DNA from 2 places in the Bradyrhizobium sp. MI1.3 genome. Region 2 is predicted to be linked to the other one. Evidence: predicted binding sites of a transcription regulator. Region 2 holds the regulator's gene; the other holds the start of a gene.
The links. The regulator PhoB, encoded in region 2, activates phosphate uptake and scavenging genes when phosphate is short. The targets are predictions, from matches to a motif close to TGTCATNNANCTGTCAT.

Region 1: a site for PhoB is predicted at 4,404-4,420, ahead of AC0L3A_RS01965 (RNA degradosome polyphosphate kinase). Genes of this name have one in related genera too.

Annotation. Positions count from the first base shown of each region.
Region 1 covers NZ_JBVVPQ010000002.1:169,367-176,942, reverse strand. The annotation lists gene AC0L3A_RS01995 (autotransporter outer membrane beta-barrel domain-containing protein) at 1-467, opposite strand, end outside; gene AC0L3A_RS01990 (cold-shock protein) at 845-1,051, shown strand; gene purN (phosphoribosylglycinamide formyltransferase) at 1,147-1,800, opposite strand; gene purM (phosphoribosylformylglycinamidine cyclo-ligase) at 1,800-2,873, opposite strand; gene AC0L3A_RS01975 (CDP-alcohol phosphatidyltransferase family protein) at 3,029-3,571, shown strand; gene AC0L3A_RS01970 (P-loop NTPase family protein) at 3,688-4,365, shown strand; gene AC0L3A_RS01965 (RNA degradosome polyphosphate kinase) at 4,494-6,686, shown strand; gene ppx (exopolyphosphatase) at 6,702-7,576, shown strand, end outside.
Region 2 covers NZ_JBVVPQ010000036.1:69,349-76,924, reverse strand. The annotation lists gene AC0L3A_RS24770 (aspartate aminotransferase family protein) at 1-1,167, opposite strand, end outside; gene AC0L3A_RS24765 (GcrA family cell cycle regulator) at 1,623-2,135, shown strand; gene phoB (phosphate regulon transcriptional regulator PhoB) at 2,355-3,062, opposite strand; gene phoU (phosphate signaling complex protein PhoU) at 3,086-3,802, opposite strand; gene pstB (phosphate ABC transporter ATP-binding protein PstB) at 3,814-4,635, opposite strand; gene pstA (phosphate ABC transporter permease PstA) at 4,632-5,477, opposite strand; gene pstC (phosphate ABC transporter permease subunit PstC) at 5,482-6,471, opposite strand; gene pstS (phosphate ABC transporter substrate-binding protein PstS) at 6,571-7,576, opposite strand, start outside.

The DNA of each region.
Region 1 (7,576 bases), on a different contig from region 2:
CGCGCGCCAAGGCCTGCGACACCGCCAAACGTCTTCCGCTTGTCGCCGACAAAGTCTCCTTGTGCATCCGTCCGGACCGAGATGCCGTAACCCTCGAACCAGGTGCGGTAGCGCGGATCTTCCGCGCCCGCCGATGCGCCGCCGCCGCCGGGATTGGTCCGGAACGCCCGGTTGACGCCGCCAGAAGCCTGGCTGCCGAGCCGCTCCAGGAAATTCGAGCCGAGATTGAGCGCGCTGTTGCCGGCCGACTGGTCGTAATTGGTCGCGGTCGGCATCGGAATCGGCGTCGGTGACGGCGTTGGTGTCGGGGTCGGCGTAGGCGTAGGCGTAGGCGTCGGACTTTGCGCAAAGCCTGATGTCGTCGACAGTACCATGATGAGCGCAAACGCCACGGCAGCCGCGATCCAACGGACGCGGTTCAGCCTGATCGCCTGCCGTGTCTCTGAGGGCTGCGACGTGCAGCACATGGCGACAAATCCCGAAGCAAAGGGCGGCGCGCAAAAATGCAACAGGAGCGGCGCACGCGTGCCGCGATTTGTGCCGAACTGTTACTGAGGGTCAACCGGCTGGCGCGTCCAGGCAAAGGCATTGCTTCCGATTGTGGTTCCGCGGCCACAGGTCGCAAATTGCGGACGGGCACTCCGGTCGGGCTCTTGAAATTCGCGCGCGGCTTGCTAACGGGCGATTTTCATGTTGCAATATCGGACACAATCGGAATTGGCCGCTCGACTGTGCGTTTCGCGACATTGAACTCAAGACTCGAACAGACTACCGGAGGCCCGTTTGTGGCGTGGCACGCGAAAAGCGGCCGCGTCGTTTTTGTATCTAGCGGAGGAGACTGAGGATGCCGCAAAAGGGCACCGTCAAATGGTTCAACCCGACCAAGGGCTATGGGTTCATCAAGCCGAACGGCAGTGATAAGGACGTCTTCGTCCACATCTCCGCCGTCGAGCGCGCCGGACTCTCGACCCTTAATGAAAATCAAGTGGTCGAATACGACCTCGTGGAGAACCGCGGCAAGGCATCCGCGGAGAACCTCAAGGTTTCCTGATTGCTCTCGCGGTCTGCGCAAGAGATCATGACGTTGCCCCCGGCTCTGCCGGGGGTTTTTGTTTGGGATGAAAGTATTCCGAGTGCGACGGCGCTTCACCGCACCAACGGCGCAACCAGAAAGTTCTCCGACGGCCCGCTGCCCGCGGTCTTGCACACATCGCCCTCGATCCGGACCTTGCCCGTCGCGAGCAGGCTCAGTGCTGCGGGATAGATGCGGTGCTCGACTTCGAGGATACGCTCCGACAGCGTGTCCGCCGTGTCGTGGTCGCTGACGGGAACGGCGCCCTGCATCACGATTGGACCGGCGTCGGTCTCGGGGATCACGAAGTGCACTGTCGCTCCGGACAGCTTGACGCCGGCGCGCAACGCCTGGCCGTGCGGGTCGAGACCGGGGAACGATGGCAGCAGCGAGGGATGGATGTTGAGCATCCGCCCGTACCAGGCCTCGGTGAATTCGGCCGTGAACAGGCGCATGAAGCCGCCGAGGCAAATCAGCTCGATGCCGTGCTGATCGAGCGCTGCTTGCAGCACCTTCTCGAAGCCGGCGCGGTCCTTGCCGAACGGCTTGCTTTCGATCACCAGCGTCTTCACGCCGCTCGCTTTGGCCCTTTCCAACCCCTGCGCATCGGCCTTGTTCGAGATGACGAGCGAAATCTCCGCCGGAAAATCCGGCGCGGCCGCGCCCTTGATCAGCGCAGCCATGTTGGAGCCACGGCCGGAAATCAGGATGGCGACGCGGCGTTTCATCACAGCGCCAGATCGAGATGGCCGTTATAGACGACGCGGTGCTCGCCCTCGGCGGGGATCACGGTACCGAGCTGTGCCACGATCTCACCGGCGTCGGCGAAGACCTCCACGACCTCTTCGACCTTGTCCGGCTCGACGATCGCGATCATGCCGATCCCACAATTGAAGGTCCGCAGCATTTCGAGCTCGGCGATGCCGGCCTGCGCGGCCAGCCATTTGAACACCGGCAGTACCGGCAGGCGCGCCAGATCGATACCGACGCCGAGATGCTTCGGCAGCACGCGCGGAATGTTGTCGGTGAAGCCGCCTCCGGTGATGTGGGCAAGCCCCTTCACCGCGCCGGTCTCGCGGATCGCGCGCAGGCAGGATTTGACGTAGAGACGCGTCGGCGTCAGCAACGCGCCGCCGAGCGTCATGACGGGCGCAAACGGCGCCTGCGCCCCGAAGCCGAGGCCGGATTGTTCCACGATCTTGCGCACCAGCGAGAAACCATTGGAGTGCACGCCCGACGAGGCGAGCCCGATCACGGCATCGCCGGCGGCGATGTCCTTGCGCGGCAAGAGCGTGCCCCGCTCCGCGGCGCCGACGGCAAAGCCGCCGAGGTCGTAGTCGCCGTCCCTGTAGAGGCCGGGCATCTCGGCCGTCTCGCCGCCGATCAGGGCGCAGCCGGATTCGCGGCAGCCTTCGGCGACGCCGGCGACAATCGACGCGGTCGCCTCCGGATCGAGCTTGCCGCAGGCAAAATAGTCCAGGAAGAACAGCGGCTCGGCGCCCTGCACCACGAGGTCGTTGACGCTCATGGCGACGAGGTCGATGCCGATCCCGCCATGCAGGCCGGTCTCGATCGCGATCTTGACCTTGGTGCCGACGCCATCGGTCGCGGCCACCAGGATGGGATCCTTAAAACCGGCTGCCTTGAGATCGAACAGGCCGCCGAATCCCCCGATTTCGGCGTCGGCGCCGGGCCGTGCGGTGGCGCGCACCATCGGCTTGATCAGGTCGACCAAGCGGTTGCCCGCATCGATATCGACGCCTGAATCGGCGTAAGTGAGGCCGTTTTTGCGGTCGGTCATGCCCGATTTCCAGTGGGTTTGCGGCTGGTTACGTCGAATTCCGGGGACGCGCAATGGCTCGCATGGCGCGCCGCCGTATACTATGTAGAGATATCAACCGGTTCAGCCTGCAAAGGGCCGAATTCGAGGTCAGGCCGGGTGCCGGGAAGCGCCGTGTGAGTATACCGAACATCATTACTTTGGGCCGCATCATGCTGGTCCCGATCATCGTCTGGGCCATCGTGTCGAGCCAAATGGAGGTGGCGTTCGCCGTCTTCCTGATCGCCGGTATCAGCGACGCGGTCGACGGCTTCCTTGCCAAGCGCTTCAACATGACGAGCGAGCTCGGCGCCTTGCTCGACCCGCTCGCCGACAAGGCGCTGCTGGTCTCGATCTACATGGCCTTGGGCATCTGGGGCGCGATTCCGCGCTGGATCGTCATCCTGGTGGTCTCGCGCGACATCATGATCGTCGCCGCCGTGATCATATCGTGGCTGTTCGACCGCCCTGTGGAGATGAAGCCCTCGAAGGTATCCAAGCTCAACACTGTGGCCCAGGTGGCGTTCGCAGCGCTGGTGCTGGCCGCCCTCGCCTTCGGCTTCAAAGCCGGTCCTTATGATATAATCCTGATGGGCCTCGTCACGATCTTCACGCTCTCCTCCGTGTCGCTCTATCTCGTCGAGTGGTTGCGGCACATGAGCACGATCGAGGCCAAGTAGCAGCACGATCGAGGCCAAATGAGTTGGGAAGCGGCCCCGCAAAGGCCAACTCCCGTTCGATTAAGTCGCATCTCTTCAAACCAAGCCGGCATATGCCGGCACGGAGCAAAGCAAGCGTGCCAGGCCGCGTTCATCCCCGACAATTGGCGTTTTCGCTTCCGCATGCGGAGAGCCTGAGCCGGGACAATTTCCTCGAAGGCCCCGTCAACGCCGCCGGTCTTGCCCTCATCGACGCCTGGCCGGAATGGCCGAACCGGATCATGTGGCTGGCCGGCCCGGAAGGAAGCGGCAAGAGCCATCTCGCCGCGATCTGGGCCGAGGCCTCAGGCGCCCGCTCGACCACGGCCAATGGGCTGACCGCCGAAGCCGTCCCGGCTGCGCTCGCCACCGGCGCGCTGGTGGTCGAGGATCCCAAGGCGAGGGAATTCGATGAGCGCGCCCTGTTCCATCTGATGAATCTGGCCCGCGAGGACGGCGCCTACGTCCTCTTCACCGGACGCGAGGCGCCCGCCTCTCTCGAGATCGAGCTCGCCGACCTGCGCTCGCGGCTCCGCGCTGTCCCCGTTATCTCGCTGCTGCCGCCTGACGACCAGCTCTTCCGCGGCCTGATCGTCAAATTCTGCGCCGACCGCCAGCTCGCCATGGACGAGAGCGTGGTCAGCTACCTCGCCACTCGCCTGGAGCGGTCCTCGGCCGCCGCCCGACGGGCTGTGGACCTGCTGGACAGCGAGGCCCTGCGCCTCGGCCGCCCCGTCACCCGGGCCCTGGCGGCCGAGCTGCTCCGGGATGTCTGACCAAGGCGGCTTGACGCGGCCGGGCCGCGGAACATCAATGTCATCGAAACGTCATCGCTCTAACACATGCTCCCGCGGGTTTTGCGCGTAAGTCGCAAATTGGGGCGAACTGGATGGATCGACTTCTGATGGATTCTGCGCAAGCTGTTGAAGTTAAAGAGAAAGCCCCGGAAGCCGAAGGCCCGCCGGCGATCGCATCGAGCCCCGAGCGGTTCATCAATCGCGAGCTCTCCTGGCTGCACTTCAACCGCCGCGTCCTGGAGGAATCGGTCAATCCCAGCCACCCTATGCTGGAGCGGGTGCGATTCCTGTCGATTTCAGCGAATAACCTCGACGAGTTCTTCATGGTCCGCGTTGCCGGCATCAAGGCCCAGGTGCGCGAAGGCATCGCCGAGCGCAGCCCCGACGGTCTGACCCCGTCCGAGCAGCTCGCACTGATCAACCGGACCGTCTCGCAGCTTGCCTCCGACCAGCAGGCAATCTGGCGCGACCTGCGCGGCACGCTCGCCGACGAGGGCATCGTGCTGGTCGAGGGCAAGGAAGTCACCAAAGCGGAACGAACCTGGGTCGAGGACTACTTCCTCAGCAACGTGTTCCCGCTGCTGACACCGCTCGCGATCGACCCGGCCCACCCCTTCCCGTTCATTCCGAGCCTCGGCTTCACCATCGCGCTCCAGCTCACGCGCGCCGCCGACGGCAAGCAGATGAACGCGCTGATCCGCATGCCCGGCAAGATCGACCGCTTCATCCGCCTGCCGGCCGAGGGCAAGATAGTCCGGCTGATCTCGCTGGAGCAGGCCACCGCACTGTTCATCAACCGCCTGTTCCCTGGCTACAATCTTCACGGCCAGGGCGCCTTCCGCGTCATCCGCGACTCCGAACTCGAAATCGAGGAAGAGGCCGAGGATCTCGTCCGCTTGTTCGAGACCGCGCTGAAGCGCCGCCGCCGCGGCTCGGTGATCCGGCTCGAGATCGATGCCAAGATGCCGGAGCAGCTGCGCAGCTTCGTACAGCACGCGCTGTCGACCGCCGACGACGAGGTGTTCCTGGTCGATGGCGTGCTCGCTATGAACGAGCTCTCGCAGCTCACCCGCCTCGACCGGCCTGACCTCGAATTCACCCCTTACGTGCCCCGCCATCCCGAGCGCGTGCGCGAGCAAGGCGGCGACATCTTCGCTGCGATCCGGCAGAAGGATCTCGTCGTCCATCACCCCTATGAATCCTTCGACGTCGTGGTGCAGTTTCTCCAGCAGGCGACGCGCGACCCCGACGTCGTCGCCATCAAGCAGACGCTCTACCGCACCTCGAGCAACTCGCCGATCGTGCGCGCGCTCGTGGAAGCTGCAGAAGCCGGCAAATCCGTCACCGCGCTGATCGAGCTGAAGGCCCGCTTCGACGAGGAGGCCAACATCCGCTGGGCGCGCGACCTCGAACGCGCCGGCGTGCAGGTCGTCTACGGCTTCCTCGAACTGAAGACCCACGCGAAATTGTCGATGGTGGTGCGCCGTGAAGGCGGCAGCCTCACGACTTACGTCCACACCGGCACCGGCAATTATCATCCGGTGACCGCGCGCATCTACACCGACCTCTCCTACTTCACCTCGGACCCGACCATCGGCCGCGATGCCGCCCGCGTGTTCAACTTCATCACCGGCTATGCCGCGCCGAGCGATCTTGAAAAGATGGCCGTCTCGCCGCTGACCTTGCGCAAGCGCATCATCGAGCACATCCAGGGCGAGACCGCGCATGCGCGCCACGGCCGGCCCGGTGCGGTCTGGATGAAGATGAACGCGCTGGTCGACCCCGACATTATCGACGCGCTCTACGAGGCCTCACAGGCCGGCGTGCAGGTCGAGCTTGTGGTGCGCGGTATCTGCTGCCTGCGGCCCGGCATTCCCGGCCTGTCGGAGAACATCCGCGTCAAGTCGATCATCGGACGATTCCTCGAACACGGCCGAATTTACTGCTTCGGCATGGGCCAGGGCCTGCCGAGCGCGAAAGCGGCTGTGTATATCTCCTCGGCCGACATGATGCCGCGCAATCTCGACCGCCGCGTCGAGGTGCTGTGTCCGCTGCAAAATCCCACGGTGCATCAGCAGGTTCTCGAACAGATCATGGTCGCCAATCTCAAGGACAATGAGCAGAGCTGGCAATTGTTGCCGGACGGGTCCTCAACGCGTATGAAGACCGCGAAGGGCGAGGAGCCTTTCAACGTCCACAACTACTTCATGACCAATCCGAGTCTGTCTGGCCGTGGTAAGTCGCTCAAGGAATCCTCGCCGCGCCGCCTCACGCGCCGTAATGAACGTCATCAATCCTGATCCGGGATCGTCGACGTGAAGCGGCCGCGCAAGCGCGGCTCGAGCGTCGCGGTCATCGACATCGGCTCCAACTCGGTCCGTCTCGTCGTCTACGAGGGACTGACGCGGAGCCTCATTCCCATCTTCAACGAGAAGACGCTGTGCGGGCTTGGGCGCGAGGTGCAGAGCACGGGCCTGCTTGCGCCCGACGCCGTCGACAAGGCGCTGACCTCGCTCAAGCGCTTCCGTGCGCTGTGCCGGGTGATGCAGGTCGGACGGGTGTTTGCGATTGCGACCGCCGCCTGCCGCGACGCCTCCAACGGCCCCGACTTCATCGCGAAAGCCGAGCGAATCTGCGCGGTGAAGATCGAGATCCTGTCGGGCCCGCGCGAGGCGCGGCTGTCGGCGCTTGGGGTGATCTCCGGCATCCATCATCCCGACGGCATCGTCGGCGACCTCGGCGGCGGCTCGCTCGAACTGATCGACGTGCGCAAAAACACCGTGCGCAGCGGCGTGACGCTGCCACTCGGCGGCCTCGCGCTGCAGGACCTCGCGCATAAATCCCTGAAACGCGCCGACCGCATCGTGCGCGAAGCGCTCGACGGGGTGCCGCAGCTCAAGGCAGGTACTGGCCGCAGCTTCTACGCGGTCGGCGGTACCTGGCGCGCGCTGGCGCGCATCCACATCATCCAGAGCGGCTACCCGCTCCAGGTGATGCACGGCTATTCGATTTCGGCTGCCGAGGCGCTCGATTTTTCCCGACGTCTCCGCCGGCTTGCGGCCGCCGGCATGCTTGCAGACATCGAGATCGTCGCCGACGCCCGGCGCCCGCTCCTCACCTATGCGGCACTGGTGCTCGAGCACATCATCCGGGTGGCGAAGCCGAAGACCATCGTGTTCTCGACCTTCGG
Region 2 (7,576 bases):
GCAGGCGCGCTCGAGCCGCCCGACGCTGTCCTCGATCTCGGCCTCGGTGACGATCAAAGGCGGCAGGAAACGCACGACATTGTCACCGGCGCCGACGGTGAGCAGCTTTTCGGCGCGCAAGGCGGCAACGAGATCGCCGGAAGGCACCACGGCCTTGATGCCGATCAGGAGGCCCTCGCCGCGCACTTCGCTGACGACATCGCCATGACGGTCGATCACGGAGGCGAGCTTCTGCTTGAGCAGCAGCGACATCCTCTGCACGTGGTCGAAGAAGCCGGGCTTGAGCATGACGTCGAGCACGGCATTCGCCGCCGCGATCGCGAGCGGATTGCCGCCGAAGGTCGAGCCGTGCGAGCCCGGCGTCATGCCGGACGCCGCTTCCGCGGTCGCAAGGCAGGCGCCGATCGGGAAGCCGCCGCCGAGCGCCTTGGCCAGCGACATCACGTCGGGTTCGACGCCAAGGCGGCGGTACGCGAACAGATCGCCGGTGCGGCCCATGCCGGTCTGCACCTCGTCGAAGGCGAGCAACAGGCCGCGCTCGTCGCAGAGCTGGCGCAACGCCCTCAGGAAGGCAGGCGTTGCCGAACGCACACCGCCCTCGCCCTGGATCGGCTCGATCAGGATGCCGGCGGTCTGCGGACCGATCGCCTTTTTCACTGCCTCGAGATCGCCATGCGCAACCTGGTCGAAGCCCTCCATGGGTGGGCCGAAACCTTCGAGATATTTTGCCGAACCCGTCGCGGCCAGCGTCGCCAGCGTGCGGCCATGGAAGGCGCCTTCGAAGGTGATCATGCGATAGCGGTCTGGATGGCCCTTCGCGGCGTGATAGCGGCGCACGACCTTGATCACGCATTCCAGCGCTTCGGCGCCGGAATTGCAGAAGAACACGAAGTCCGCGAAACTTTCATTGCACAGGCGCGCGGCAAGCTTTTCGCCGTCCGGGCTCTGGAACAGGTTCGACATGTGCCAGAGCTTCGTGGCCTGTTCCTGCAACGCCGCGACCAGCGCCGGATGGGCATGGCCGAGCGCATTCACCGCCACCCCGGAGGTGAAATCGAGATAGCGCTCGCCATTGGTCGCGATCAGCCAGCAGCCTTCGCCACGCTCGAAACCGAGGTCGGACCTGGCGAAAACGGGGAGCAAATGCGGCGCTGCGCTGTTAGTCATGACGGTCACTTGAATGTTGCGGACGGTGTAAGCGTGCATTACGCAACGCACCATCGACCGGCCCGGAAAACGAAACGTGCCGCCTCTTGAGGGCGGCACGTGCGACTATCTTAGGCCTGGTGAAACGGGTGTCAATGCCGCCCGGAAAGCCTCGCGAAACGCTGAATCCGTAGTCTTGCGGTGCCGATTTTGCGGGATTTAGCCACGGAACATGTGGAAGCGAGTCGGCGGACTCTTGCGCGGGAGTCACGCCATATTGTAGCGTTTGGATTGTCAGATACGACATCTCGTGCAGTGGTTCTGATCTTTAAGTCCTTATGTACCGGCGTAAACGTTCGGGCGTTCAAGACGCGCCCGGCGAGCCTTAAGGGATTCTGGCGGCACGGGTTTTTGAAGGCTTAGGCATTCGCTGCGAGGCCCCAGGATGGCTGGCGCGCAGCGAGGGAAAGGGTGCAATGACGGTTTTGACCTGGTCCGATGATCGCGTCGAGCAGCTGAAAAAGCTCTGGGAGGCCGGACTTTCGGCCAGCCAGATCGCGGCGGAGCTCGGCAATGTGACCCGCAATGCCGTGATCGGCAAAGTGCACAGGCTCGGTCTTTCGGGCCGCGCCAAGAGCCCATCATCGGCAGCGCCCCGGCCGCGCAAGGCGCGCCCCGCGCAGCACATGATGCGGGTGAGCCGCCCGATCTCGCGCGGCAACACCGCGCTGGCGCAGGCCTTCGAGGTCGAGGCTGAGCCGGATCCGGTCACCTACGACAACGTGGTGCCGATGAGCCAGCGGCTGTCGCTGCTCGAATTGAACGAGGCGACCTGCCACTGGCCGGTCGGCGATCCCTCGAGCCCGGACTTCTTCTTCTGCGGTGGACGGGCGCTGTCCGGCCTGCCCTATTGCGCCCAGCACTCGCGTGTTGCGTACCAGCCGGCGTCGGATCGGCGCCGCGCACCGGTGAAGCCGGGTCCGCGGTAATCAGGGCAAGTCGTCGCGCAAAGACAGTTCAATAATTTCAGTGTCGTCCTGGCGAAAGCCAGGACCCATACTCCGAGCACGCAGTAGTCGTGCGAAAGGGGTAACTCTGAGTCTTCGCCAAACCACTCCCTGTGGTTATGGGTCCCGGATCAGCGCTCGCTTGTCCGGGACGACATCGGAGAATGCAGGGACAGCTCGCCAACAAACAAGCCTGCAACCCTACACCTGCTCCGCCTTCGCAAACCGATCATCCAGCGCGTAGCCGGCGCCGCGGACGGTGCGGATCGGGTCTTGCTCGCGGCCGAGATTGAGCAGCTTGCGCAGGCGGCCGATATGCACGTCGACGGTACGCTCGTCGATATAGATGTCGCGGCCCCAGACGCTGTCGAGCAGTTGCTCGCGCGAGAACACCCGGCCCGGATGCTCCAGGAAGAACTCCAGCAGGCGATATTCGGTCGGACCGAGATCGATCGGCCGGCCCGATCGCGCCACGCGGCGCTTGTCACGGTCGAGCTCGATGTCGCCAAAAGCAAGCACGGTGGCGAGCCGCTCCGGGCTTGCACGCCGCAGCAGGCCCTTCACGCGTGCCAGCAGCTCCGGCACCGAGAACGGCTTGACGATGTAATCGTCGGCGCCGGTCGCAAGACCCCGCACCCGCTCGCTCTCCTCACCGCGCGCGGTGAGCATGATGATCGGGAGCTGCTTGGTCTCGGGACGGGTGCGAAGCCGCCGGCACAATTCGATGCCTGACAGGCCCGGCAGCATCCAGTCGAGCACGATCAGATCGGGGATGTGCTCCTTGAGGCGGGTGTCGGCGTCGTCGCCGCGCATCACCGTCTCGACGTCATAGCCGTCGCCTTCGAGGTTGTAGCGGAGAAGCTCGGTCAGGGCTTCCTCGTCCTCAACCACCATAATGCGTGCGCCCATCGCGTCGTCGCTCCCTTAAGTCTTCAGGTGTTCGGTACCGTGTTGGCGAAGGTCGTCATGTCGCCCTTCGGCCGCTTGTCGGTGATCGCCTGGCCCTCGATCATGTAGAACACGGTCTCGGCGATGTTGGTGGCGTGGTCGCCGATCCGCTCGATGTTCTTGGCGCAGAACATCAGGTGAATACAGAACGAGATGTTGCGCGGATCCTCCATCATGTAGGTGAGGAGCTCGCGGAACAGCGAGGTGCAGATGGCGTCGACTTCCTCGTCGCCCTTCCACACCGCCATCGCCGCCGGCAAATCATGCGCGGCATAGGCGTCCAGCACCGACTTGACCTGCTGCTGCACGAGGTCGGTCATGTGCTCGAGGCCGCGGAACAGCTTGAGCGGATGGAAGTCCGTCTCCAGCGCCGCGACGCGCTTGCCCATGTTCTTGGCGAGGTCGCCGATGCGCTCGAGATCGGTCGCGACGCGCATGGCGCCGACGATCTCGCGCAGATCGACCGCCATCGGCTGGCGGCGGGCGATGGTGAGCACCGCACGCTCCTCGATGCGCTTCTGCAGCGCGTCGAGCTCGGTGTCGATGGCGACGACGCGCTGGCCGAGCGGGACGTCGCGGCGGATCAGCGCGTCGACGGACTCGACGATCATGCGCTCGGCGATGCCGCCCATCTCGGCGACCAGGCGGGTGAGTTCCTGGAGGTCGGTGTCGAAAGCCTTTGCGGTATGTTCGGAAGCCATGTCGCGTCTCCTCAGCCGAACCGGCCGGTGATGTAATCCTGCGTGCGCCGGTCGGTCGGCGACGTGAAGATCTTGCTGGTGTCGTCGAACTCGATCAGCTCGCCGAGATACATGAAGGCGGTCTTGTCGGAGACGCGCGCCGCCTGCTGCATGTTGTGGGTGACGATCGCGATCGTGTAATCCTCGGACAGCTCCTGGATCAGCTCCTCGACCTTGGCGGTCGAGATCGGGTCGAGCGCCGAACAGGGTTCGTCGAACAGGATCACCTCGGGCCGCACCGCGACGGTGCGGGCGATGCAGAGGCGCTGCTGCTGGCCGCCGGAGAGCGACAGGCCGGAGGCGTTGAGCTTGTCCTTGACCTCGTTCCACAGCGCGCCGCCGCGCAGCGCCTTCTCGACGCGGCCGTCCATTTCGGACTTCGAGATCTTCTCATACAGGCGGATGCCGAACGCGATGTTCTCGTAGATCGTCATCGGGAACGGCGTCGGCTTCTGGAACACCATGCCGACGCGGGCGCGCAGCAAATTGAGGTCCAGCTTGCCGTCGAGGATGTTGGTCTGGTCGAGCATCAGCTGACCAGTGGCGCGCTGGCCGGGATAGAGGTCGTACATCCGGTTGAAGATGCGCAGCAGGGTCGACTTGCCGCAGCCCGACGGACCGATGAACGCCGTGACGCGATTGGCGCCCAGCGTCAGGTTGATGTTCTTCAGCGCGTGGTGCTCGCCGTAATAGAAGTTCAGGTTGCGCACGGTCACCTTCGGGGGCGCCTCCGGCAGCACCGGCGCGTGGGGCAGCCCACCGGCCGCGCTCATCGATACGGAAAGATCACTCATTTTGCGGTCCTCTCGGCGCCAAGGATGCGCGCGCCAATATTAAGGGCAAGAACGGTCAGGGTGATGAGCAGCGCCCCGCTCCAGGCCAATTGCTTCCAATAGGCATAGGGGCTCTGCACGAAGTTGTTGATGGTGACAGGCAGGTTCGCCATCGTCTTATTCAGGCCGAGGCTGAAGAACTGGTTCGACAGCGCGGTGAACAGCAGCGGCGCAGTTTCACCGGCGACGCGAGCGGTTGCGAGCAGCACGCCGGTGATGAGGCCGGAGCGCGCGGCGCGATAAGCGATCCGCTTGATCACCAGCGAACGCGGCAGGCCGAGCGCCGAGGCCGCCTCGCGCAGCGCGTTCGGCACCAGCAGCAGCATGTCCTCGGTCGTGCGCAGCACCACCGGGATCACGATGACCGCGAGCGCGAGCGAGCCTGCGATCGCCGAGAAGCCGCGCATCGGCACCACCACCGCGCCGTAGATGAACAGGCCGATGATGATCGAGGGCGCCGAGAGCAGGATGTCGTTGATGAAGCGGATCACCGAGGTCAGCCGGTCATTGCGGCCGTATTCGGCGAGATAGGTGCCGGCGAACATGCCGAGCGGCGCGCCAATGCCGACGCCGATCACGGTCATGATCAGCGAGCCGACGATGGCGTTGAGCAGGCCGCCCTCGTTCGATCCGGGAGGCGGCGTGTTCTCGGTGAACAGCTGGACATTGAGTCCCGCCAGTCCATTGTAGAGCAGCGTGATCAGGATCAGCGCGAGCCAGGTGACGCCGAAGGCCGTTGCGGCGATGCAGAGCCCGCGAACGACGATGTCCTTGCGGCGGCGGCGTGAATAGATCGGATTCATGGCGCTAGTTCCCCGCCTTCTTTTCCAGCCGCATCAGCATCAGCCGCGCCGCTGCGAGCACGAAGAAGGTCAGCACGAACAGCAGGAGGCCGAGCAGGATCAGGCCGGACTGGTGCAGGCCGTCGCTCTCGGCGAACTCGGATGCGATCGCCGCCGAGATCGTGGTGCCGGGGGCGAAGATCGAGGACGAGATCCGGAACGAGTTGCCGATGATGAAGGTCACCGCCATGGTCTCGCCGAGCGCCCGGCCCAGCGCCAGCATGACGCCACCGATGACGCCGACGCGGGTGTAGGGGATCACCACGCTGCGGACGACTTCCCAGGTGGTGCAGCCGACGCCGTAGGCGGCTTCCTTCAGCACCGGAGGCACGGTCTTGAACACGTCGACTGAGATCGAGGTGATGAAGGGCAGCACCATGATGGCGAGGATCAGCGCGGCATTGAACAGGCTGAGATAGGACGGGGGACCTGCGAAGATCGCGCCCAGCACGGGCACGCCGTCGAAGATCTTGATCATGAAGGGCTGGAACGTGTTGGCGAGGAACGGACCCAACACGAAGAAGCCCCACATGCCGTAGATGATCGAGGGGATGCCGGCGAGCAGCTCGATCGCCATGCCGATCGGGCGGCGCAGCCGTTGCGGGCAGAGCTCGGTGAGGAAGATCGCAATGCCGAGACCCACGGGAATGGCGATCAGCATCGCGATGAAGGAGGTGACGAGCGTGCCGTACATTGGCCCGAGCGCGCCGAGCACCGGCGGATCGGCCGACGGCGCCCAGCGCTGCGTCCACAGGAACGAGACCCCGAATTCCTTCATCGCCGGGAAGGCGCCGACGATCAGCGAAATGATGATGCCGCCGAGGATCAGAAGCACCGAGATCGCGGAGAGCCGCGTGATCCAGTAGAAGGTAACGTCGCCGAGCTTGAACGCGCTCAAGGCCTTGGCGCGATCATACGGTCCGGCGTCGTCGATTACATCGCTCTGAACGGCCATCTCTGCCACGCCGATCCCCTGTACTAAATAGCATACGTTTTTTTGTTGGTCCGTGCCCCGGATGCGGCGCAGCGCATCCGGGGCACGAGCGTCGCGAAGCTAGCTCTTGATTTCGGCAGCCCAGGTCTTCTCGATCAGCTGAACGACCGGGTCCGGCATCGGGATGTAGTCGAGCTCTTCAGCCGCCTTGCCGCCGTTCTTGAAGGCCCAGCGGAAGAACTTGATGGCTTCCTGCGAGGCCGCCTTGTCGGTGGCGTCCTTGTGCATCAGGATGAAGGTCGCCGCCGTGATCGGCCAGGACTTCTCGCCGGGCTGGTCGGTCAGGATGACGTAGTAGCCGGGAGCCTTGGCCCAGTCGGCGTTGGAGGCGGCCGCCTGGAACGCTTCGACGGTGGGCTGCACCGGCTTGCCGGCCTTGTTGACGAGACCGGTGTAGGTCAGCTTGTTCTGCTTGGCATAGGCGTACTCGACGTAGCCGATCGAGTTCTTGGTCTGGCTGATGTTGCCGGACACGCCTTCGTTGCCCTTGGCGCCGACGCCGACCGGCCACTCGACCGCGGTACCCTCACCGACCTTGCTCTTCCAGTCCGCGCTGGCCTTGGCGAGGTAGTTGGTGAAGTTGAAGGTGGTGCCAGAGCCGTCCGAACGGCGGACCACGGTGATGGCCTCCGAGGGCAGCTTCACGTTCGGGTTGAGCTTCTTGATCGCGGCGTCATCCCATTTGGTGATCTTGCCGAGATAGATGCTGGCCAGCGTCTCGCCGTCGAACACCATCTCGCCGGGCTTCACGCCCTCGATGTTGACGACGGGAACGATGGCACCCATCACCATCGGCCACTGGACGAGGCCGTCCTTCTCGAGCTGCTCGGCCTTGAGCGGCGCGTCGCTGGCGCCGAAGGTCACGGTCTTGGCCTGGATCTGCTTGATGCCGCCGCCGGAGCCGATCGACTGGTAGTTCAGACCGTTGCCGGTCTCCTTCTTATAGGCGTCAGCCCATTTGGAATAGATCGGGAACGGGAACGTCGCACCGGCACCGGTGATATCGGCAGCAAAGGCCGCCGTCGTCGATGCGGCGACGATGCCAGCAGCGACGAGTGTTTTGAGG